DNA from 3 places in the Kitasatospora sp. NPDC004272 genome. Region 2 is predicted to be linked to each of the others. Evidence: riboswitches for the same ligand, from Rfam matches in the RefSeq annotation. Region 2 holds a riboswitch; each other region holds the start of a gene.

The links. A riboswitch is a leader RNA that binds a small molecule or an ion and turns the genes downstream of it on or off. The one in region 2 is predicted to bind ZMP and ZTP.
Region 1: it holds a riboswitch for ZMP and ZTP, as region 2 does, so the genes downstream of both, ACWEO5_RS05210 (phosphoribosylaminoimidazolecarboxamide formyltransferase) here and ACWEO5_RS31650 (glycine hydroxymethyltransferase) in region 2, are expected to answer to the same signal.
Region 3: it holds a riboswitch for ZMP and ZTP, as region 2 does, so the genes downstream of both, ACWEO5_RS32850 (bifunctional 5,10-methylenetetrahydrofolate dehydrogenase/5,10-methenyltetrahydrofolate cyclohydrolase) here and ACWEO5_RS31650 (glycine hydroxymethyltransferase) in region 2, are expected to answer to the same signal.

What each region holds. Positions count from the first base shown of each region.
Region 1 covers NZ_JBSGET010000009.1:68,656-75,661, reverse strand. The annotation lists gene ACWEO5_RS05235 (XRE family transcriptional regulator) at 70-813, shown strand; gene ACWEO5_RS05230 (NUDIX hydrolase) at 830-1,297, shown strand; gene ACWEO5_RS05225 (HD domain-containing protein) at 1,285-1,848, opposite strand; partial or broken gene ACWEO5_RS05220 (DNA-binding response regulator) at 2,204-2,287, shown strand; gene ACWEO5_RS05215 (protein-tyrosine phosphatase family protein) at 2,566-3,096, shown strand; gene ACWEO5_RS05210 (phosphoribosylaminoimidazolecarboxamide formyltransferase) at 3,132-4,298, opposite strand; ZMP/ZTP riboswitch at 4,336-4,425, opposite strand; gene ACWEO5_RS05205 (TetR/AcrR family transcriptional regulator) at 4,569-5,147, opposite strand; gene ACWEO5_RS05200 (NADP-dependent oxidoreductase) at 5,261-6,271, shown strand; gene ACWEO5_RS05195 (nuclear transport factor 2 family protein) at 6,336-6,722, shown strand; gene ACWEO5_RS05190 (SDR family oxidoreductase) at 6,846-7,006, shown strand, end outside.
Region 2 covers NZ_JBSGET010000142.1:15,810-22,815, forward strand. The annotation lists gene ppnP (pyrimidine/purine nucleoside phosphorylase) at 1-113, opposite strand, end outside; gene ACWEO5_RS31650 (glycine hydroxymethyltransferase) at 415-1,863, opposite strand; ZMP/ZTP riboswitch at 1,895-2,001, opposite strand; gene ACWEO5_RS31655 (DinB family protein) at 2,138-2,653, shown strand; gene atpF (F0F1 ATP synthase subunit B) at 2,752-3,243, shown strand; gene ACWEO5_RS31665 (carbohydrate-binding protein) at 3,331-4,632, opposite strand; gene ACWEO5_RS31670 (TetR family transcriptional regulator) at 4,870-5,577, opposite strand; gene ACWEO5_RS31675 (MFS transporter) at 5,894-7,006, shown strand, end outside.
Region 3 covers NZ_JBSGET010000154.1:2,533-9,538, forward strand. The annotation lists gene ACWEO5_RS32840 (TetR/AcrR family transcriptional regulator) at 1-136, shown strand, start outside; gene ACWEO5_RS32845 (glucose 1-dehydrogenase) at 357-1,121, shown strand; gene ACWEO5_RS32850 (bifunctional 5,10-methylenetetrahydrofolate dehydrogenase/5,10-methenyltetrahydrofolate cyclohydrolase) at 1,169-2,041, opposite strand; ZMP/ZTP riboswitch at 2,067-2,148, opposite strand; gene ACWEO5_RS32855 (Gfo/Idh/MocA family protein) at 2,191-3,090, opposite strand; gene ACWEO5_RS32860 (urease accessory protein UreD) at 3,278-4,285, opposite strand; gene ureG (urease accessory protein UreG) at 4,282-4,902, opposite strand; gene ACWEO5_RS32870 (urease accessory protein UreF) at 4,925-5,626, opposite strand; gene ureC (urease subunit alpha) at 5,623-7,006, opposite strand, start outside.

The DNA.
Region 1 (7,006 bases), on a different contig from region 2:
CGTCAGTTCCGCCCGAGCGCCCGGCGGCCTCCTTGCAGCGCCCCGCCCGGCTCCGCTTGGATGGTCTCCGTGAACGAGCGACTCCACTCCGTGCTGGCCCGGCGGGGCGTCGAGCCCGAGGCGCTCGCCGAAGCCTGCGGGGTGGACCCCAAGACCGTCGGTCGCTGGCTCGGCGGGCGTGTGCCCCGTCCGAGGCACCGATTCCGCGTCGCCCGTTTCCTGCGGGTGGAGGAGACCTTCCTCTGGCCGGACCCGCAGCTCCGTGCGGGCAGGCGGCCGGGCGGGTCAGGCGCTGAACTCGTCGGCACCCACCAGAACCGGGCCAGCGTGCCCCGTGAGACCTGGCTGTCCCTGCTACGGGAATCCCGGGGACAGATCGACGTGCTGGTCTTCTCCGGGACGTTCTTCGCGCAGTCCAATCCGCACGTCGCCGAGATGCTCGCCGAACGGGCTGCCGACGGCGTCCGGGTTCGGCTGTGCTTCGGCGATCCCGGAGGGCAGACCGCCGCCGTCCGGGGACGGGAGGAAGGCATCGGCGACGCCCTCGCCGCCAAGATCCGGGCCTCCCTCACCTACTACCGCTCCCTGCTCACGAAGGAGGGGTGCGAGGTACGGCTGCACGACACCACGCTGTACAACTCCCTCTTCCGCTACGACGACGACCTGCTGGTCAACCCCCACATCTACGGCCGGCCGGCCAGCGCCAACCCCCTGCTCCACCTCAAGCGGGTGGACACCACCGGCTGGTTCGACAACTACGTCCAGAGCTTCGAAGCAGTCTGGGCCCGGGCGCGGCCCTGGATGCCCGACTAGGAGGGGATCGCCACACATGGGCAGGACTGAGTACTACAACGACCCGAGCGCGCCCAAGGCCAACACCCTCATCCCGGCCAGCAACCTGCTCGTCGTCGACGACTCCGGCGCCGTTCTGCTGCAGCGCCGCCGCGACACGGGCCAGTGGGCGCTGCCCGGCGGAGCCCAGGACATCGGGGAGACCGCCGCCCAGTGCGCGGTCCGCGAGTGCCTGGAGGAGACCGGCATCGTCGCCGAGATCACCGGCTTCCTCGGCGTCTACACCAACCCGCACCACATCGTCGCCTACACCGACGGTGAGATCCGCCAGCAGTACGAGAACACCTACATCGGTCGCCCCGTCGGCGGCGAACCCACGATCAACGACGAGGCCGACGGCGTCCGCTTCGTCCGGCCCGCCGACCTCGACCAGTACGACATCCACCCCAGCATGCGCCAGCAGATCGGCGACTACCTCGCGGGCACCTACCCCTACCTGGGGTGAACCGCCAGCGCCGCCTCCACCCGCGCCACGGCCGCGAGGATCTCCGGCGACGCCCGGCTGATGAACCGTCCCACCACGCTCTCCGCCCCGTAGCGGCCGAGGATCTCCGCCACGCGCGCGCCGGCCGTGGTCGGGAGGCCGTCGGGCGTCGTCGTCATGTCGCACCACACCAGTGCGTCGACCAGGCGCTGGTCCGCCGGCAACGGGAACTCGGCCTCCAGCACCCGCCGGAGACCGCGCTCCTCCGCTTCGAGCAGCGCGAACGAGTGGTTCGCCACCAGCCGCGTGAGCTGATCGTCCGCTCCATGGGCGTCACGGAGGAACCGCGCGCCGTCGAGCGGGTGGAACCCCGTGGCCGCCAGCCTCGGCGCGTAGCCGACGTCGTGCAGCAGAGCGGCGCGGACGAGGAGGCCGGTCCGGGGCCCCAGGATTCCTCCGAGCCGTCCGGCCTGCTCGGCCACGCCCCGGGTGTGCGCCCAGCGACGGGGCAGCGGCCCGGCGAGTTCGTGCTCCGCCAGCGCCCTGGCCCAGGAGGTCGGTTCCGTCCGCATGCCCCGGTGCTTCCCGCGCTGACGGGCCGTGACACCCCGGCGGGCGCGGTTCGGCGGGGAGGGTGGGGAGGCCTGGCTCCTCGGGCGGGGTGGTGCTGGGTTCACCATGAAGTCGGGTGCGGGCTTCATGGTGTGCTCCTGCGGCGGTGGCCTACCGTCGAGCCGTGATGATTCGACCCGGGCTGAGGCGCCCGGTCCTCCGAGCCCGGCGGGTGCGGCGCGACGCCGGCTTCCTGGCCGTCGGCGTCCTGCCGCACCTGGCCCTGGTGCCGGTGTGGTCCTGGGCCGCGACGTTTTCCACCAGGACGGGGCGGTGGGGGCCGGCCCCGCCACCGGGACGGGGCTGAGCGGGCTGGCCAAACTCGACCTCCCGGTCGCCGACACCGGCCACCGCCGCGTCCTGGCCGTGCTGCGCTTCCTCGGCACGCCGCACCCCTGAACGAACCGGCCCGGACGGACCGGCCGGGAGGGCTCGCCGACTCCTCGGGCCCGGCGGGTGGTGCTAGCCTCGGTGCACCGCCCGCCGCCGCGCCGCGCCCGTTCGTCCGCGCGCGCCCGTCCGGTCGGCCGTTCCCCGCTGCCGACGCCCCGGTCCGCTGTCCTGCCGACCGCCGGGCCGGTACGCACCGCACCACGTAGCGCACCGCGCACCGCGCACCGGCCGCCCCCTCCCGCGCGGCCGAACACCCCCGCCCCGTCCGGAGGTCGGCTCCCGTCATGCGTCCCGCCCTGTTCACGATCGACCGTCCCGGACCGGGTCGGCTCAGCACCATGGCCCGGCCGCGCGGCGGCGACTGGTTGGCGGAGGAACTGGCGGCGCTGGCCGCCCTCGGGGTGAGCGGGCTGGTCAGCGCGCTCACCCCGGCGGAGTCCGCCGAGCTCGGGCTGGCCGCGGAGGCCTCCCTCGCCCGGGCCGCCGGACTGCGCTTCACCGCCGTGCCGATCCCGGACCGCACCGTGCCCGTCCTGTCCGAAGTCCTGCCGGCGGTGGACGAGTTGACCCGGCGTCTGGCCGCGGGCGACCACCTGGTGGTGCACTGCCGGGCCGGGATCGGCCGCTCCTCACTACTGGCGGCCGCCGTCCTGGTCCGCTCCGGCGCGGACCCGGACGACACCTGGGACCGGATCGCCCGGGCCCGCGGCCTGGCCGTCCCGGACACCCCCGAACAGCGCGCCTGGACGGACCGGATGCCCCGGCGCCCACAGCGGGACGCCGATCGCGGAAGGCCGGTGACGGAAGGCCGGTGACGGGACTCCGGTGACGGGGCTCCGGCACCCGGCCGTCAGTGGTGGAACAGCCGCAGGCCGGTGTGGACCAGGGTGATGCCGTGTTCGGCGCAGGCGGTCTCGACCTCGGCGGAGCGCAGCGAGCCGCCGGGTTCGGCGATCGCGCGGACGCCGTGGCGGCGGGCGTGGTCGACGTTGTCGCGGAACGGCAGGCAGCCGTCGGAGACGAACGCGACGCCGTCCAACTCGGCCGCCCAGCGGGCGCGTTCGTCGGGTCCGAGCTCGTCGGGGACGTCGCCGCCGCCGCTCAGGGCGGCGGCGAAGCGGGTGCGCTCGTCGGGGGTGAGGTCGCCCTCCAGGTAGCGGATCCGCCAGTTGATCCGGTCCTGGCGGCGGATCTCGGGGCGGAAGTCGAGGGCCCGGACGGCGGGGTGGCGGCGCAGCCACCAGGTGTCGGTCTTGGCGCCGGCCAGCCGGGTGCAGTCGACCCGGGACTGCTGGCCGGCGCCGATGCCGAGGGCGGCGCCGTCGCGCAGGTAGCAGACCGAGTTGGACTGGGTGCGGCGCAGCACGGCGAGGCCGAGCAGCAGGTCGTCGGCGGCGGCGGGGGTGAGGGTGCCGGTGCGGACGTCGGCGAGCAGGGCGGCGGTGAGCGGGGTGGTGTCGGTGTCCTGGACCAGGCGCAGGCCGTGCACCTCGCGGGTCTCGACGGCGGACGGGACGTACCGGGGGTCGGCTTCCAGGACGAGGTAGCGGCCGCCCTTCTTCCGGGTCAGCACGTCGAGGGCGCCGGGCGCGTAGCCGGGGGCGACGATGCCGTCGGAGACCACCCGGGCGAGCAGGTCGGCGAGTTCGGCGTCGACCTCGTGCGAGACGGCGACCAGGTCGCCGTAGGAGGACTTCGGGTCGGCGTCGCGGGCCCGCAGGTAGGCGGAGGTGAGCGGGCCGACGGCGGCCGGGTCGAGGGCGTACGGTTCGGCGGTGGCCGGGTCGACCGGTCCGGCGAGGGCGGCGCCGGCCGGGGAGACGTGCTTGAAGGAGGCGGCGGCGGGGCGGCCGAACATGGCGGCGGCCTCGCTGACCAGCTGCCAGGCGTTCAGCGCGTCCAGCAGGTTGACGTACGAGGGCTGTCCGTTGAGCAGGCGCAGCGGCAGCTCGGCGCCGGGCAGCGGCTCGATCCGGGCGCGGGTGTTCTGCGGGTTGATCCCGTACCGAAGGTCCATGGCGGTGGCCCCCTCCGTGAAGTCGCGTGTCGGCTTCGGAGGACACCCAGGCGGACGGTGCCGGTCCCGTGCAGTGCGGTGCCGCTCCCCGGTGGTGCTCCACCTCTCGCCAGTCGCGACGGCGCCGATGCTAGCAGCCTCCGGCCGGGGCGGGCCGGGGGCGCTCACGCCCGCGCCCGCGCCAACACCGCACCCGCACCCGCACCCGCGCCAACGCCCCCGTCCGCACTCCCGTCCGCGCTCCCGTCCCCGTCCGCGCCCGACCTGGCGTCAGTGGCGTTCCTCCTCGGCGCCGCGGTCCGCCCCTCCGGTCAGGACCGCGTCGGTGATCACGGTGAAGAGGTGGTCGGCGAACGGTACGAACGAGCCGTGGTCGCCGAGCCACGCGAGGGCCGCGACGAGGGCGAACAGTTCCGCGCCGTCGAGGTCGGCCCGGGCCGCGCCGCCGTCCTGGGCGCGGGTGAGGAGCCGGGTGCCCGCCGCGCGCATGGTGACGCAGGAGGTGTGCAGCGCGGAGTCGGGGTCCGCGATGGCGGCCGCCATCAGCTCGGTGACGCCCCGGTACTCGCGGGCGAGCGCGACGCAGTCGCGCAGCCACGCGACGAGGGCGTCCTCGGGCGGGTCAGAGGCTTCGAGTGCGGCCGCCCGGTCGGCCAGTGCGTCGAAGCCCTCCCGGAGCAGGGCGTCGAGCAGCGCCTCCCGGGTCGGGAAGTGCCGGTAGAGCGTGGGGAGGGCGACGTCGGCCCGCCGGGCGATGTCGCGCAGGGACGCGTCGGCGCCCTGTTCGGCGACGGCGACGCGCGCGACGGCGAGCAGGTGGTCGCGGTTCTTCCTGGCGTCGGCTCGCAAGGGTCCTCCTTTGACATGCGTAGCAGTGCTACTTATATTCGTACCACTGCTACGGATATGCGTAGCGGTGCTACGCCTAGCCTATCCCGCCTGCGGGAAGAGGGAGAATCACCATGTCGGCGAAGACGATGAAGGCGATCCGGCTGCACGAGTTCGGCGGCCCCGAGGTGCTGCGCTGCGACGAGGTGCCGGTCCCCCGGCCGCAGCCGGGCGAGGTGCTGGTCCGGGTCCACGCCGTCGGCCTCAACCCCCCGGACTGGTACCTGCGCGACGGGATGCCCGGCATCCCGCCCGAGCTGAGGCCGCCCGTGCGCCTCCCCGCCGTCCCGGGGTCGGACGTGTCCGGCGTGGTCGCGGCGGTCGGGGCCGACGTGGCGGGCTTCTCGGTCGGCGACGAGGTCTTCGGCATGCTCCGCTTCCCGAGCTTCGACGGCCGCGCGTACGCCGAGTACGTGACGGCGCCCGCCGCCGACCTCGCGCACAAGCCGGCCGGCGTCGACCACGTGCACGCCGCGGGGGCGGCCATGTCGGGGCTCACCGCGTGGCAGCACCTGGTGGAGCTCGGGCACGACCACCCGAACCCCCTCCAGGAGGAGCAGCACCGACCCCGGCCGCTGGGCCCCGGGATGACGGTGCTGGTCAACGGCGCGGCCGGCGGCGTGGGGCACCTGGGGCTGCAGCTCGCGAAGTGGAAGGGCGCCCGGGTCGTCGCGGTCGCCTCGGGCCCGCACGAGCGGTTCCTGCGCGAGCTCGGCGCCGACGAGTTCGTCGACTACACCAGGACCGCGCCCGAGGAGGCCGTCCGTGACGTCGACCTGGTGCTCGACACCGTCGGCGGCCCCGGGAGCGGTCGCTTCCTGCGGACGCTCAAGCCCGGCGGCGCGCTGTACTACGTCTTCTTCGCCGCGTACGACCCGGCGGAGGTCGCCCGACTGGGCGTCACCACCTCGGGCACCCAGGTGCGCTCGAACGGCCGGCAGCTCGAAGAACTCGGCCGCCTGCTCGACACGGGCGCGCTCCGCGTCGCCGTCGACAGCACGTTCCCGCTCGCGGAGGCCCGCGAGGCGCACGAGCGGGCGGCCCGCGGGCACCTCCGGGGCAAGATCGTGCTCACCGCCGCGTGAGGGACGCCCGGCCCGTGAGCACCACGACGAGAAGCGCGTCCCGCGCGACGACGGGAGGACCTCGATGAGCACGCTCAAGGACGCCGTCGACGACCTGTTCAACAACCGGCGGCTACCGGCGCACGAGGCGGTCGACCGGCACTTCGCCCCCGCCTTCCGCCAGCGCGTGGACGGGAGTTGGGTCGACCGCGCCGGGTTCCTCGCCCGCGTCGTCCGGCTCCGCGAGGCCGTCGAGCGCGCCGAGGTCACCGTTCTGGACGAGTTCGCCGACGGCAGCGGCTACGCGGAGCGCCACGTCGTCGAGCTGGTCGACCGCGACGGCGGCCGGACCGTCCAGGAGGTGTACGTGTTCGCGCGGCGCGACCCCGACGGCCGCTTCGTCCGGATCGAGGAGACGGCCGTGACGCTGCCGAGCGGTCCGGCCGACCGCGGCCCGACCGACCCGCGCTAGCCGACGCCCAACACCCAACACCCGGCACCCGGCACCCGAACGCACTTGCTCCGCACCGCCCGCACCGGACACCACGGGCCGCCCGCCCTCACCCCCCTTCCACCCCACCTCAGAGGAGTCCCCATGCCCACTGCCCTCATCACCGGCGGCACCAGCGGCATCGGCCGAGCCACCGCCGAACTGCTGCACGAGCGCGGGTACCGCGTCGCGGTCACCGGCCGGAACCCCGAGTCGATCGCGCGGGCCCGGCGCGAACTGCCGCCGGAGGTGCTCGTCGTCCGCGC
Region 2 (7,006 bases):
GTGCCGAACTCGTACTCGCCGGGGGCCATCACGCCCACGGTGGCCGGGCCGTCGGCCGAGGTGAAGGCGACCGACTTGACCGTGCCGTCGAAGTATTCGTTGACCTTGAGCATGCGCGTTCTCCTGCGGAAGGTGTGCGGAACGGCGGCCGGGGCGTCGCGCGCCCGGCCGCGGCGGGGGCGAGCCTATCGGCGCGGGCCGTCCGGTGGTCGCGGGTGTCCGCTGGTTGGTCACCGGCCGGCGGCGGCCCCCGGCGGGGGGTGGAACGCGGCGCGCAGGGCGGTGGGTTCGCCGTTCCCGGCCTTGGGCGCACCGGCGCCAGGCGGGGCAGCCGGGGCAGGCGGAGGCCCGGCCCGCGGGGGTGGCGGCGGGCCGGGCCCGGGGCGTCCGGACGGGGACGCCGGGGAGGGAGGATCAGCCGAGCGCGATGCCCGGGTAGAGCGGGTGGTCGGCGAGCAGGTCGACCGCGCGCTTGGCGACGGAGTCGCGGACGGCCCCGTCCAGCGCGTACTGCGCCTTGGAGGAGCCGACCGGGGTGGTCGCCGTCAGCACGGTGTGGATCAGCTCGGCGACCTCGTCCAGCTCCGCCGCGCCCAGCCCGCGGGTGGTCAGCGCGGGCGTGCCGAGCCGGATGCCGGAGGTGTACCAGGCGCCGTTCGGGTCCTGCGGCACGGCGTTGCGGTTGGTGACGATGCCGGAGTCCAGCAGCGCCGCCTCCGCCTGACGGCCGGTCAGGCCGTACGAGGAGACGTCCGCCAGCACCAGGTGGTTGTCGGTACCGCCGGTCACCAGCGTGGCGCCGCGCGCCAGCAGGCCCTCGGCGAGCGCCCGGGCGTTGTCGACCACCTGCCGGGCGTACACCTGGAACTCGGGGCGGCGGGCCTCGGCGAACGCCACCGCCTTCGCCGCCATCACGTGCGACAGCGGGCCGCCGAGCACCAGCGGGCAGCCCCGGTCGACGTGCTCGGCCAGTTCCGAGGTGCACAGCACCATGCCGCCGCGCGGGCCGCGCAGCGACTTGTGCGTGGTGGTGGTGACGATCTGGGCGTGCGCCACCGGGTCGAAGTCCCCGGTCAGCACCTTGCCCGCGACCAGGCCCGCGAAGTGCGCCATGTCGACCATCAGGGTCGCGCCGACCTCGTCCGCGATCTCCCGCATCCGGCGGAAGTTCACCAGCCGCGGGTACGCCGAGTACCCGGCGACCAGGATCAGCGGCTTGAACTCCAGGGCGATCCGCCGCACCTCGTCGTAGTCGACCAGGCCGGTGGCCGGGTCCGTCCCGTAGCTGCGCTGGTCGAACATCTTGCCCGAGATGTTCGGCCGGAAGCCGTGGGTGAGGTGGCCGCCCGCGTCCAGCGACATGCCCAGCATCCGCTGGTTGCCCAGCTCGCGGCGCAGCTCGGCCCAGTCCTGCTCGCTCAGGTCGTTGACGTTGCGCACGCCGGCGCGCCGCAGCGCCGGGCTCTCCACCCGCTGCGAGAGCACCGCCCAGAACGCCACCAGGTTGGCGTCGATCCCGGAGTGCGGCTGCACGTACGCGTGCTCCGCGCCGAACAGCTCGCGGGCGTGCTCGGCCGCCAGCTCCTCCACGGTGTCCACGTTGCGGCAGCCCGCGTAGAAGCGGCGGCCCGGCGTGCCCTCCGCGTACTTGTCACTCAGCCAGTTGCCCATCGCCAGCAGCACGGCGGGCGAGGCGTAGTTCTCGCTGGCGATCAGCTTCAGCGAGGCGCGCTGGTCGGTCAGCTCCCCGGAGATCGCCGCGGCGATCCGGGGCTCGACGGCGCGCACCACGTCCAGGGCGCTGCGGAAGGCGGTGTCGGCGGCGGGGCTGCCGAAGGTGTGGGCGGACACGGACTCGACCACGGGCGGTCTCCTCGTAGTACGGAACGACGATTCGGACGGCCCAGGCGCACGGCGACAGCACGCGGTGCCCGGGGGCACCGCACGGAGCCGCTTCCCGATGGTGACTTCCATCCCAGCGCGCCAGTCACGGCTCACCGCGATGCTACCAACCGGCGGGCCGGCACCGGGAGGGGGTCCGGGAGGGGGCCCGGGAGGGGGTCCGCGGAGGAGGGCGGAGGGTGCGTGGGAGAAATCCCCTGGTGCGCCGGGGGCGGGCGTCGGCATGATCGGGCACATGACATGGACCGTCCCCGCCACCACCCGTACCGGCGGCTCGCTCACCGCGCCCGAGACCGAGCTGCTGCCGGACTACCTCGCCTGGCACCGCGCCACCTTCCTGCACAAGTGCGCCGGCCTGACCGGCGAACAGCTCGCGCTGCGCCCGCTGCCCGCGAGTTCGCTCTCGCTGCTCGGGCTGATGCGCCACCTGGCCAAGGTGGAGCGGACGTGGTTCCGGATCCGCTACGCCGCCCAGGACGTCCCGCCGCTGCACGCGGTGGAGGGCCACAAGGACGCCGACTTCGACCTGCTGGAGCCGGAGCGGGCCGAGCAGGAGTACCTGGCGCTGCTGGAGGAGCAGCGGCTCGCCGACCTGGCGGTGGCCGGGGCCGGGCTGGACGAGCAACTGGCCGCGTACGGGGAGGAGATGTCCCTGCGGATGACGTACCTGCACGTCATCACCGAGTACGCCCGCCACAACGGCCACGCCGACCTGCTGCGCGAGCACACCGACGGGGTGACCGGCGGCTGAACGGGGAGGCTCCGGCGGGCGAAGTCCCCTGCCGGGCAGGGGAGCTGAAGCGGACCCCGATCGAACGGATCGTCAGATGAGCGGATAGCATACTGAGTATGGGACCTCTCGAACCGAACGTGCCCGAGCTGATCCTCGGACTGATCGTCTTCTTCGCCCTCTTCTGGGCGCTCGGCAAGGTGCTGCTGCCCCGCATCGAACGCACCCTCGCCGAACGCCACGACAAGACCGACGGCGGGATCGCCCGCGCGGAGGCGGCCCGGGCCGAGGCGGAACGCATCCGCCAGGAGTTCCAGGCCGAACTCGCCGCCGCCCGGCACGAGGCCGCCGCCATCCGGCAGACCGCCGCCGAGGAGGGCGCGGCCCTGGTCGCCGCCCTGCGGGCGGAGGCGCTGCAGCAGCGCGAGCGGCTGGTGGCCGAGGCGCAGGTGCAGCTGGCCGCGGACAAGGTGCTGGCCGAGGCCGAACTGCGCGAGGACGTCATCAAGCTGGCGTCCGAGCTGGCCTCCCGGGTGGTCGGCGAACCGCTCGGCGACCTGCCCTCCACCCGCGCCGTCACGGAGGAGTTCCGCAACCGCACCGAGGTCTGACACCCCGCCGGGGGGAGAGCGGACGGGCCGCCCGGTCCCGAGCGCGAGGCTCGTGGACCGGGCGGCCCGCCCGTTCGCGCGGGTGGCTCAGGAGCACGGGCCGTCGTCGGCCCACACCCCCCACTGGCCGCTGGCGGACGGGTTCTCGTTCAGGGTCCACCACTTGGCGTGGTAGTTGTGGCCGCCGTAGCTGGCCTTGTCGTTCGCCACGTAGGTGGTGGAGGCGGACCAGGCCGGGCTGCAGGTGCCGGTGCCGGTGCTCGGGGAGGAGCTGGTCCCGGTGCTCGGCGAGGTGCTGCTGCTCGGCGACGGGGAGGTGGTGGGCGGGGTCGCGCCGGCGAACTTCACGGTGTACTTGGTGAAGTCCCAGTCGTTCTGGGCCACGCTGGAGCAGGCGCCGGACAGGCCGGGGTCGACCGTGCCGGGGCACTGCCGGTCGCGGTTGACGGACCAGTAGGTGTACCGGGCCAGCTTGTGCGCGGTGGCGAAGTCCAGCACGGTCTGGAAGTCCGCCTGCCTGAAGTACTCGGCGGCGTCGGTGCGGCCGTTCATCATCGACACGCCCTCGTGGGCGTACGCGGTGGCCTCGTTCCAGCCGAAGGTGCTCTGCAGGAGCTGGTTGAACTTCACCAGCGCGTCGGTCTGCGCCGAGGCCCCGCTGAAGCCGCCGTCGAACGGCATGATCGAGTAGTTGTTCGGGGTGAAGCCCTGGGACTTCGCCTCCAGCAGCATCTGGGTGCCGAACCAGCCGGTGCCGGCGTTGGTGCCCGCGGTGGTGATGGAGATGTAGATGCCCGGGTTGTTCTGCTGCAGGATCCGGGCCGCGCCGATCTCGTTGTGGATGGCGGCGGTGTTCTCGTACTCCGGCTCCTCCAGGTCGAAGTCGATCGCCTTGAGGTTGTACTTGGTGACGACCTTCTGGTACGCCGCGGCGGTCGCCTCCGGGGTGCCGCAGGTCTGGCCGAGCTTGGTGCCGCCGTAGCCGCCCACCGACACCGAGACGTCGCCGCCCTTGTTGCGGATGGTCTGGATCACGGCCGGCATCGTGGTGTCGGTGTCGATCGAGGAGGTGCCGCCCCAGGACGGGCTGCAGGTGTTGCCCTGGGCCAGGATGAAGGCCAGCTGGAACGCCTTCTGGCCGGTGGCGTCCATCACGGCGGCGGCGTCCGGCGGGCTGTTGTCCTCCGGCATCAGGTACGGCGCGGAGGCGTACCAGTTGGAGCCGAGCCCGGCCGTGGTCGCGGCGTTGGCCGGGCCGGAGGCGGCGACCGCCGAGACGGCGCCGGCCAGCAGGCCGAACACGGACAGGGCGACTGCGGCGGAGCGCCTGGTGCGGCGGGTCCGGGCCGGGGCGGTGGCGGGGGTGCGTGGGGGAAGTGCGCGTTCCATCGAGGACCTCTCCAGGAGGCGGCGAGGACGGCGGCCCGGACGCGCGGCAGGTGGGGGTGCGCGGCCGGGTCAACGGTCGGGTGCCTAGCCGAGGTTGACGTGACTGCCACTGGTATAGACCTGTGTGGGGTCGCCGTCAACCCTTGCCGCCGCACTCCGGGAGGCCCGTTCCAGGGTGCGGTCAAATCGCGGCAAAGCACTGGTCAAAGCGGGTGCGGCGGGCTCGCTGACGGCCCGTCAGGCGGCGGGCAGGTAGGACTCCAGGCCGCGCAGGAACACCTCGATCTTGAAGGCGTAGCGCTCGTCGCCCTCGCCGGTCACCATGGTGTCCGCCATCCGCTGCAGATTCGGGAAGCGGTCGGCCGGGAGCGCCAGCAGGAAGCCGTGCAGCTGGCCGAAGTACTCGCCGATGTCCGTCCCGCGGGCGATCCGCTCCGCGTACACCGACGCCTCGTACGCGTCGGTGTCGATCAGCTGGCCGAGCCCGTCCAGCGCCCAGGCGGCGACCTGGGGCGGCAGGCCGACCCGGAGCAGCAGGTCGAGCAGGAACTCGGTGATCCCCAACTGGCTCTCGCCCAGCGGGATGCTGCCCAGCGAGACCAGCGACACGTCCCGGTGGGAGGTCAGCACCCGCTGCGCCTCGAAGCAGATCTCGGTGATCTGCTCCTTCCAGCGCTCGGGCTCCGGCCGGAGCGGCATCCGGATCTCCGAGACCACCCGCTCCAGCACCAGGTCGAGCAGCTCCTCCTTGTTGGAGACGTGCGCGTAGAGCGAGGCGGGGCCGGTGCCCAGCTCCTGGGCGACCCGGCGCATCGTCACCCCGGACAGGCCCTCGGCGTCCAGCACCCGCACCGCGGTCTCCACGATCAGCGAGCGGCTGAGCGGCTGCCGCGGCTCCGCCTTGCGGGGCTTGTGCCACGGGATCTCGGGCATCCGCGCGGACATCTGGTCACCTGCTTTCGCTGGACGTTCCGTCGGCGATCATCGTACTCCGGGCGAACGCCGTTCGACGGGTGTGCGAAGCGCCGCCGCCCGGGGTCGGCTCGGTGTGGGCCGGGGCCGGGCGGCGGGCCAGGGGGCGGGCAGGCGGGGGCGGGTCGGGGCCGGGGTGGGGGACGGGTCGGGGTCGGGTCGGGGAGAAGTCAGGGGAAATCCGTTTGACGGGAACGCCGCTCGACTCGTAGAACGGTGTTCGTCCAAGGAAACACCGTTCAATCGCGCGGCCCCCGTCCTCCGCGCCTGGTAGCAAACAGGAGCTGTCATGACCGACGCGGTCGGCCCCACCACCGCGGCGCCGCCCTCCGGCGCCGCCGCCGAACCCTACCGCTGGCGCTGGGTCGCGCTGTTCGTCATCCTCGCCGCCGAGGTGATGGACCTGCTGGACTCGCTGGTGACCAACATCGCCGCCCCCGCGATCCGGGCGGACATCGGCGGCGGCGAGTCCACCATCCAGTGGCTCGGCGCGGCGTACACGCTGGCGATGGCCATCGGCCTGATCACCGGTGGTCGGCTGGGCGACATCTTCGGCCGCCGCCGGATGTTCATGATCGGCGCGGCCGGGTTCACCCTCGGCTCGCTGGCCTGCGGCCTGGCCCAGGAGCCCTGGCAGCTGGTCGCCGCGCGGGTGCTGCAGGGCCTGCTGGGCGCGGTGATGCTGCCGCAGGGCCTGGGCATCATGAAGGAGATCTTCTCGCCCAAGGAGCAGGGCGCGGCCTTCGGCATGTTCGGCCCGGTGATGGGCCTGTCGACGGTCGGCGGCCCGATCCTGGCCGGCTGGCTGGTCGACGCCGACCTGGCGGGCACCGGCTGGCGGATGATCTTCCTGATCAACATCCCGCTCGGCGTGTTCGCCTTCGTCGGCGGCCGGGTCTTCCTGCCCGCCCGGGATCAGGGCCGGACCGTCCGGCTCGACCTGCTGGGCGCGCTGCTGGCCGCCGTCGGCGCGGCCGCGGTCATCTACCCGCTGGTCCAGGGCCGCGAGCACGACTGGCCGCTGTGGGCGTTCGCGCTGCTGGCGGTGGGCGTGGCGCTGTTCGGCCTGTTCGGCTGGTACGAGGCCCGCCGCAAGGCGTCCGGGGCCGACCCGCTGGTCGAGCCCAGCCTGTTCGCCAAGCGCGGCTTCAGCGGCGGCATGGCGCTCGGCCTGGTCTTCTTCACCGCGATGACCGGCTTCTGGCTGACGTTCAGCCTGTACACCCAGCTCGGCCTGCACTACAGCGCCTTCAAGTCCGGCCTGACGGGCATCCCGTCCTCGATCGGCATGGTGATCGCGTTCGTCGCCTCCCAGGCGCTGCAGAAGTACGGCCGCAAGGTGATGCACGTGGGCCTGGTGGTGATGCTGGCCGGCGTGCTGGGCCTGATGTACACCCTGCAC
Region 3 (7,006 bases), on a different contig from region 2:
GACCCTGATCGGGGCCGCGCTGGCCGAACGCGCCCGGCAGCTCGCCGAAGGCGAGCCCACCCTGAGCGGGGACGGCGCGTACCTCGCCGACCTGGTCTCCGTCTGCACCGGCCTGCTGACCGCGCCGGTGCCCTGAGCGCCCCGCCCGGAGCGGGAGACCCCGGCCCGGCGGCGGTGGCGGTGGCGGTGGCGGTGGCGGTGGCGGAAGGAGGACGCAGGACCCAGCGGTAGGGCGCGGACGCAGGAGGCGGACGCGGAGCGCGGTGCGGCGCTGTGGAGGCAGTGGCTGAAGCAGCGGCGGCGGCGCGGCAAGGAAACCGGGCGCCCACGAGGCGCCGAGCACCGAGGAGCAAGTCATGAGCGAGTTGTCCGGCAAGACCGTCATCATCACCGGCGGGGCCCGGGGCCTGGGCGCGGAGACCGCCCGGCAGGCGGTCGCGGCGGGGGCGAACGTGCTGATCACCGACGTCCTGGACGCGGACGGCGAGGCCACCGCCGCCGAACTGGGCGAGCGGGCCCGCTATCGCCACCACGACGTCAGCTCGGAGCAGGACTGGGCGGACGCGGTCGAGTACGCGCAGGCCGAGTTCGGCGCGGTGCACGGGCTGGTGAACAACGCGGGCATCTCCACCGGGAGCTTCCTGGTCGACGAGTCGGTGGAGCACTTCCGCAAGGTGCTCGACATCAACCTGACCGGCGTGTTCATCGGCATGAAGACGGTCGTCCCGGCGCTGCGGGCGGCGGGCGGCGGCTCGGTGGTGAACATCTCCTCGGCGGCCGGCCTGATGGGCCTGGCGCTGACCGCCGGCTACGGCGCCTCCAAGTGGGGCGTGCGCGGCCTGACCAAGATCGGCGCGGTGGAGCTGGGCGTGGACCGGATCCGGGTGAACTCCGTCCACCCGGGCATGACCTACACGCCGATGACCGCGTCCACCGGAATCCAGCGCGGCGAGGGCAACTACCCCAACACCCCGATGGGCCGGGTCGGCGAGGCGCCCGAGATCGCCGCGGCCACCGTCTTCCTGCTGTCCGACGCGGCCTCCTACGTCACCGGCGCCGAGCTGGCGGTGGACGGCGGCTGGACCACCGGCCCGACCGTCCGCTACGTGATGGGCCAGTGATCCCGGGCGGCCGCGCACCGGCCGACGACCGGTGCGCGGCCGTCCGATCACTGCCGCTGCGGGCCGAGTTGACGCGTCGCCGCCTCCACCGTCTGGGCCAGTAGCACCGCGATCGTCATCGGGCCGACGCCGCCCGGCACCGGGGTGATCAGGCCGGCGCGCTCGCGGGCCGAGGCGAAGTGGACGTCGCCGACGTTGCCGGGGTTGTAGCCCGCGTCGATGACGACCGCGCCGGGCTTGAGGTGTTCGCCGCGGATGAGTTCGGGCCTGCCGACGGCGGCGATCAGGACGTCGGCTTCGCGGACGATCGACGGGAGGTCGACCGTCCGCGAGTGGCAGTAGGTGACGGTGGCGTCGCGGGCGAGCAGCAGCATGCCCGCGGGCTTGCCGAGGATCGCGCTGCGGCCGATCACGACGGCGTGCTTGCCGGTCAGCCCGACCCGGTACTCGTCGAGCAGGCGCACGATGCCGCCGGGGGTGCAGGAGGTGAAACCGGGAAGGCCGAAGGACATGGCGGCGAAGGAGTGCGTCGTGACGCCGTCGACGTCCTTGGCGGGGGCGATGGCTTCGAAGGCGGCGCGTTCGTCGACCCGCGGGCCGGCCGGATGCTGGAGCAGGATGCCGTGGACGGTCGGGTCGGCGGACAACTCACCCAGGACGTCGACGAGTTGGGCGGTGGTGGTGGCGACCGGGAGTGGGACGTGGCGGGAGCGGATGCCGGCCTTCTCGCAGCGGTTGCGCTTCATCCGGACGTAGGTGACGGAGGCCGGGTCCTCGCCGACCAGGACGGTGGCGAGGCAGGGGGTGACACCGGTGCGCAGGCGGAGGTCGGCGGCCCCGGCGGCGGTGGCCTCGATGAGGCGGCGGGCGGGGGCGGTACCGTCCATCAGCCGGGCGAGGACGGGGTTCTGGTCGGTCATGGGCGCAACTCCCTGGGTCTCGGGGTGAGTTCGCCCAGGCGCGCGGCAACGGCGGTGCGGCCGCTCCCCGGTGGTGCTCCACCCGTGCGCCAGTCACGGCCCTGCGGGCATCGTAGCCGAGGGCCGGACCGGACGGCGGGGAACCGGGGTCAGGAGGCGGCGGATTCGATCCGCTCGACGATGAGTTCGCAGAGTTCGTGGGTGCGCAGGGCGTCGGTGGCGTCGAGGGTCTTGCCGGCGCGGAGGGCGTCGAGGAAGTGCAGGACGACCTGTTCGATGCCGCGCTGGCGGGCGACCGGGACCCAGTCGCCGCGGCGGCGGACGGTGGGCTGGCCGCGGTGGTCGATGATTTCGGCGAGGTTGTGGACCTCGCGCTTGGAGTCGGCGCCGGAGACTTCGAGGATCTCCTCGGTGGAGCCGGAGACCCGGTTCATGATGCCGAGGGCGGTGAAGCCGCGGCCGGCGAGGGTGAGGACCAGGTGTTCGACCAGGCCGTCGCGGGTGCGGGAGCGGACGTCGACGTGTTCGATCTCGCCGGGGACGAGGAAGCGCAGGCTGTCGACGACGTGGATGAAGTCGTCGTAGACCAGGGTGCGGGCGCGTTCCGGCAGGCCCTCGCGGTGCTTCTGCAGGACGATCAGGTCGCGCGGGCGTTCGGCGGCGAGCAGGTAGCCGGGGGCGTGGCGGCGGTTGAAGCCGACCAGCAGGGAGCGGCCGGTGTGTTCGGCGAGGGCGACCAGGCGGCGGGCGCCGTCGAGGTCGTAGGCGAGCGGCTTGTCCACGTAGACGTCGACGCCGCGGGTGAGCAGTTCCTCGACGATCGGGACGTGCTGGTCGGTGGCGGCGTGGACGAACGCGGCGCGGATGCCGGAGTCGATGAGTTCGCCCAGGTCGGTGGTGCGGAATGGGAGGCGGTGGGCGTCGCCGATCCGGTCGAGCTTGGCCCGGTCGCGGGTCATCAGGCGCAGGTCGAGGCCGGGTTGGGCGGTGAGGACCGGCAGGTACGCCTTCTGCGCGATGTCGCCGAGCCCGATGACGCCGACCGGGATCGGGGTGGTGCTGCGGCCGGTCTCGTGATCGCTCATCGGGCACTCCTGCGAGGGTGGGTGGTGGTCGTCCCTGACCACCCGGCAGCATATGCCAGGACGCTCGTTGAGCTGTCCGAACGCCGCTGGATCGGCCGATTCGCGTCGGTGCGGGCCCGATCCCCGGCGGCGGGCCGACCGGGTCGCGGGTCTAGGTCTTGCGCAGTTCGGGTGCGGGGGCCCCGATCAGTTCGCGGCGGACGGCGTCCCAGGCCGTGCGGAGGGCGGCCGCGCAGGAGCGGGTGTCGGGGCCGAGCAGGCGCAGCCAGGCGCCGCACTCCCCCGGCAGGGTGGAGACGCCGTACAGCGGGCCGCGGTCGCCGAGCGGGGCGAGCGCGGTGTGCAGGACGTCGGCGATCCGGGCGGCCGGGGCGAGCGGGCTGAGGACGTACAGGGTGGACATCACGTCGTGCCCGGCCAGGACGGCCGGGCCGGTGACGCCGCCGCCGGGGGTGGCGGCGGGGACCAGCCGGACGGTGTCCAGGGCGAGGAGTTCGCCGTCCGGGCGGCGTGCTTCCAGGTCGGCGGCGAACACCCGGTAGGCGTGCCGTTCGCCGCGGGCGAGCCGGCCGGCCAGCACGGTCTCGCCGGCCAGCACGGTGGCGGACGGGTCGACGGTGAGGACGGTGCGCTGGTAGAGGCGGGAGCCGGCGAACGGGATGACCGGTTCGGGGAGGTACTCGACGTAGGCGCGCGGGCCGGCCGTCAGGTGGACCAGTTGCGTCGCGTAGTCGTGTTCCATCCGGTGCACCTTGGTGGCCGCCTGGGTGGTGAGGTGCACGGCGGTGTCGGCGCCGCAGTGCAGGTCGGTGCGGAGCCGGTCGGCCTGCAGGACGCCGCCGCCGGTGGACATCAGGAAGGTGACGGCGAGGTCCGGCCGGGCCGGGTCGAAGTACAGCGGGCGGGTGATCTGCAGCGGTGACTTCTGGTAGTGGCCGGTGAGTTCGGTGCGGCCGCCGACCCGCTCGAAGGCCAGTTCCAGCAGGCCGACCTTGCCGGGGCGTCCGACCGCGAGGGTGTCGGGCGTCCCGGCGAGGCAGCGGACCTCGGGCGGGACGCGGGCCGGTTCGTAGTGCCCGGGGTCGAGCCGGGCCGGTCGGACGAGCGGAGCCGGTCGCGCGGGGTGGGTCGGTCGTGCCGACGGCCGGGCGGGGGTCACCCGGCGGCCTTGCGGAAGGTGGCCAGGAAGTCGGCGATCTCCTCCAGTCCCGCGCCGGTCAGGCAGTTGGTGAGGACGACGGGCTTGCCCTCGCGGACCCGGTGGGCGTCGGCCTCCATCACGCCGAGGTCGGTGCGGACGTACCGGGCGATGTCGATCTTGTTGATGACGAGCAGGTCGGACTCGGTGATGCCGGGGCCGCGCTTGCGGGGCATCTTCTCGCCCTCGGCGGTGTCCAGCACGAACACGAACACGTCGGCCAGGACGGGGCTGAAGGTGAGGGTGAGGTTGTCGCCGCCGGACTCGTACAGCAGGGTGTCGACCTCGGGGAAGCGCTCCAGGAGTTCGGCGCCGGCGGCCAGGTTCATCGTCGGGTCGTCGCGGACGGCGGTGTGCGGACAGGCGCCGGTCTCCACGCCGACCACCAGCTCGGGGTCCAGGACCCCGGCCAGGGTGCGGCGCACGTGCTGTGCGTCCTCCTGGGTGTAGATGTCGTTGGTGATCACCGCCGGGCGGTGGCCGCGGGCGATCAGCTCCGGCACCAGCGCCTCGATCAGCGCGGTCTTGCCGGAGCCCACCGGGCCGCCGATGCCGATCCGCAGGACGTTCTCGGTCAACTCTTCGCCTCCGTGACGGTTCTCAGGTCATGAACAGCCGGGCCTCGGCCCGCTCGTGCCGCCCGGACATCGCGTCGGCGACCGGGACGCAGCCGCCGAGGTCGGCCGGCTCCCTGGCCAGGGCGGCCTCGACGGTCTCCCGGATGACCGGGGCGGCGCCGCGCAGCAGCACCTGGGCCCTGCGGTGGTCGGTCAGCCGCAGCCGCAGCGCGGCGCCGACGAAGCTGCTGCAGAACGCGAACAGGTCGCTGGTGGCGGCCTGTTCGACCGGGACGCCGGCCGCCGCGTGGGCGACTCCGGCGGCCACCGGCTGGCAGCCGGGGGCGCGCTTGGCCGCGACCAGGTCGGCGTACCGCTCCAGCGCTTCGCCGCCGATCGACTCCCGTGCGATGTCCAGGAGTTGGCGCCCGGTCCGGGTGGCGGCCAGCCGCAGTTCGCGGTTCAGCCGGGTGGCGTGCAGCCGCCGGTCGACGGCGGCCAGCAGCTCCCACTCCCCCGCCGTCGCGGCCCGGTGGGCCAGGACCAGCGCGGTGGCGTCGGACGGGCCGACGCCGTGCCGGAGCAGGTCGGCGAGCAGCGCGGGCAGCGTCTCCGGGGTGACGGCGCGCGCCTGGGCGTAGCCCTCCAGGCCGTGCGAGAGGGTGTAGAAGCCGCTGGGGAAGGCGGAGTCGGTGAGCTGGAGGCAGACCAGCAGCGCGTCCGTCCCGCCGGTGGCCGGGGTCACGCGAGGTAGAAGAGGTGGTTGAGCGGCAGCGACCGGGCCGGTTCGATGGTGGCCGGTTCGCCGTCCAGGGTGACCCGGTAGGTCTCCGGGTCGACCTCGATCCGTGGCAGCGCGTCGTTGCGCACCATGTGCTGCTTGCCGACCGAGCGGCAGCGGCGCACCGGCAGCACGGTGCTGCGCAGGCCGAGTTCGGCCGGGACGCCGAGGTCGACGGCGGCCTGCGACATGAAGGTCACCCGGGTGGCCTGCCGGGCCCGGCCGTACTGGCCGAACATCGGCCGGTAGTAGACGGGTTGGGGGGTGGGCAGCGAGGCGTTCGGGTCGCCCATCAGCGCCCAGCCGATCATGCCGCCCTTGATCACCATCTTGGGCTTGGCCGCGAAGGAGTGGATCGGCCAGAGCACGATGTCGGCCAGCTTGCCGGGCTCCAGCGAGCCGATGTGGTCGGCGGTGCCGGAGGCGAGGGCCGGGTTGATGGTGAGCTTGGCGAGGTAGCGCAGCACCCGGAGGTTGTCGTTGCGCTCGCTGTCGCCGTCCAGCTTGCCGCGCTGGTCCTTGCAGTGGTGCGCGGTCTGGAAGGCGCGGGTGAAGGACTCGCCGATCCGGCCCATCGCCTGCGAGTCGGAGGAGAGGATCGAGATCACGCCCTCGTCGTGCAGCACCGTCTCGGCGGCGATGGTCTCGGCGCGGACCCGGGAGTCGGCGAACGAGACGTCCTCGGGGATGCTGTGGCTGAGGTGGTGGCAGACCATCACCATGTCGAGCAGCTCGTCCACCGAGTTGACGGTGTAGGGCAGCGTCGGGTTGGTGGACGAGGGCAGCACGTTGGGCTCGCCCGCGATCCGCATGATGTCGGGGGCGTGGCCGCCGCCCGCGCCCTCGGTGTGGAAGGTGTGGATGGTGCGGCCGTCGACCGCGGACAGGGTGTCCTCGAAGTAGCCGGACTCGTTCAGGGTGTCGGTGTGGATCGCCACCTGCACGTCGTACTCGTCGGCGACGGACAGCGCGCTGTCGACCGCGGCCGGGGTGCTGCCCCAGTCCTCGTGCACCTTGAGGCCGCAGGCGCCCGCCTCGACCTGTTCGCGCAGCGCGCCGGGCAGCGCGCCGTTGCCCTTGCCGAGCAGGCCGACGTTGACCGGCAGGTCCTCGACGGCCTGGTGCATCCGGTGCAGGTTCCACGGGCCGGGCGTGCAGGTGGTGCCGTTGGTGCCGTCGGACGGGCCGGTGCCGCCGCCGATCAGCGTGGTGATGCCGTTGCTCAGCGCCTCCTGGACCTGCTGCGGGGCGATGAAGTGGATGTGCGTGTCGATGCCGCCCGCGGTGGCGATCAGGTGCTCGCCGGAGATCACCTCGGTGCCCGGGCCGATCACCAGCCGGGGG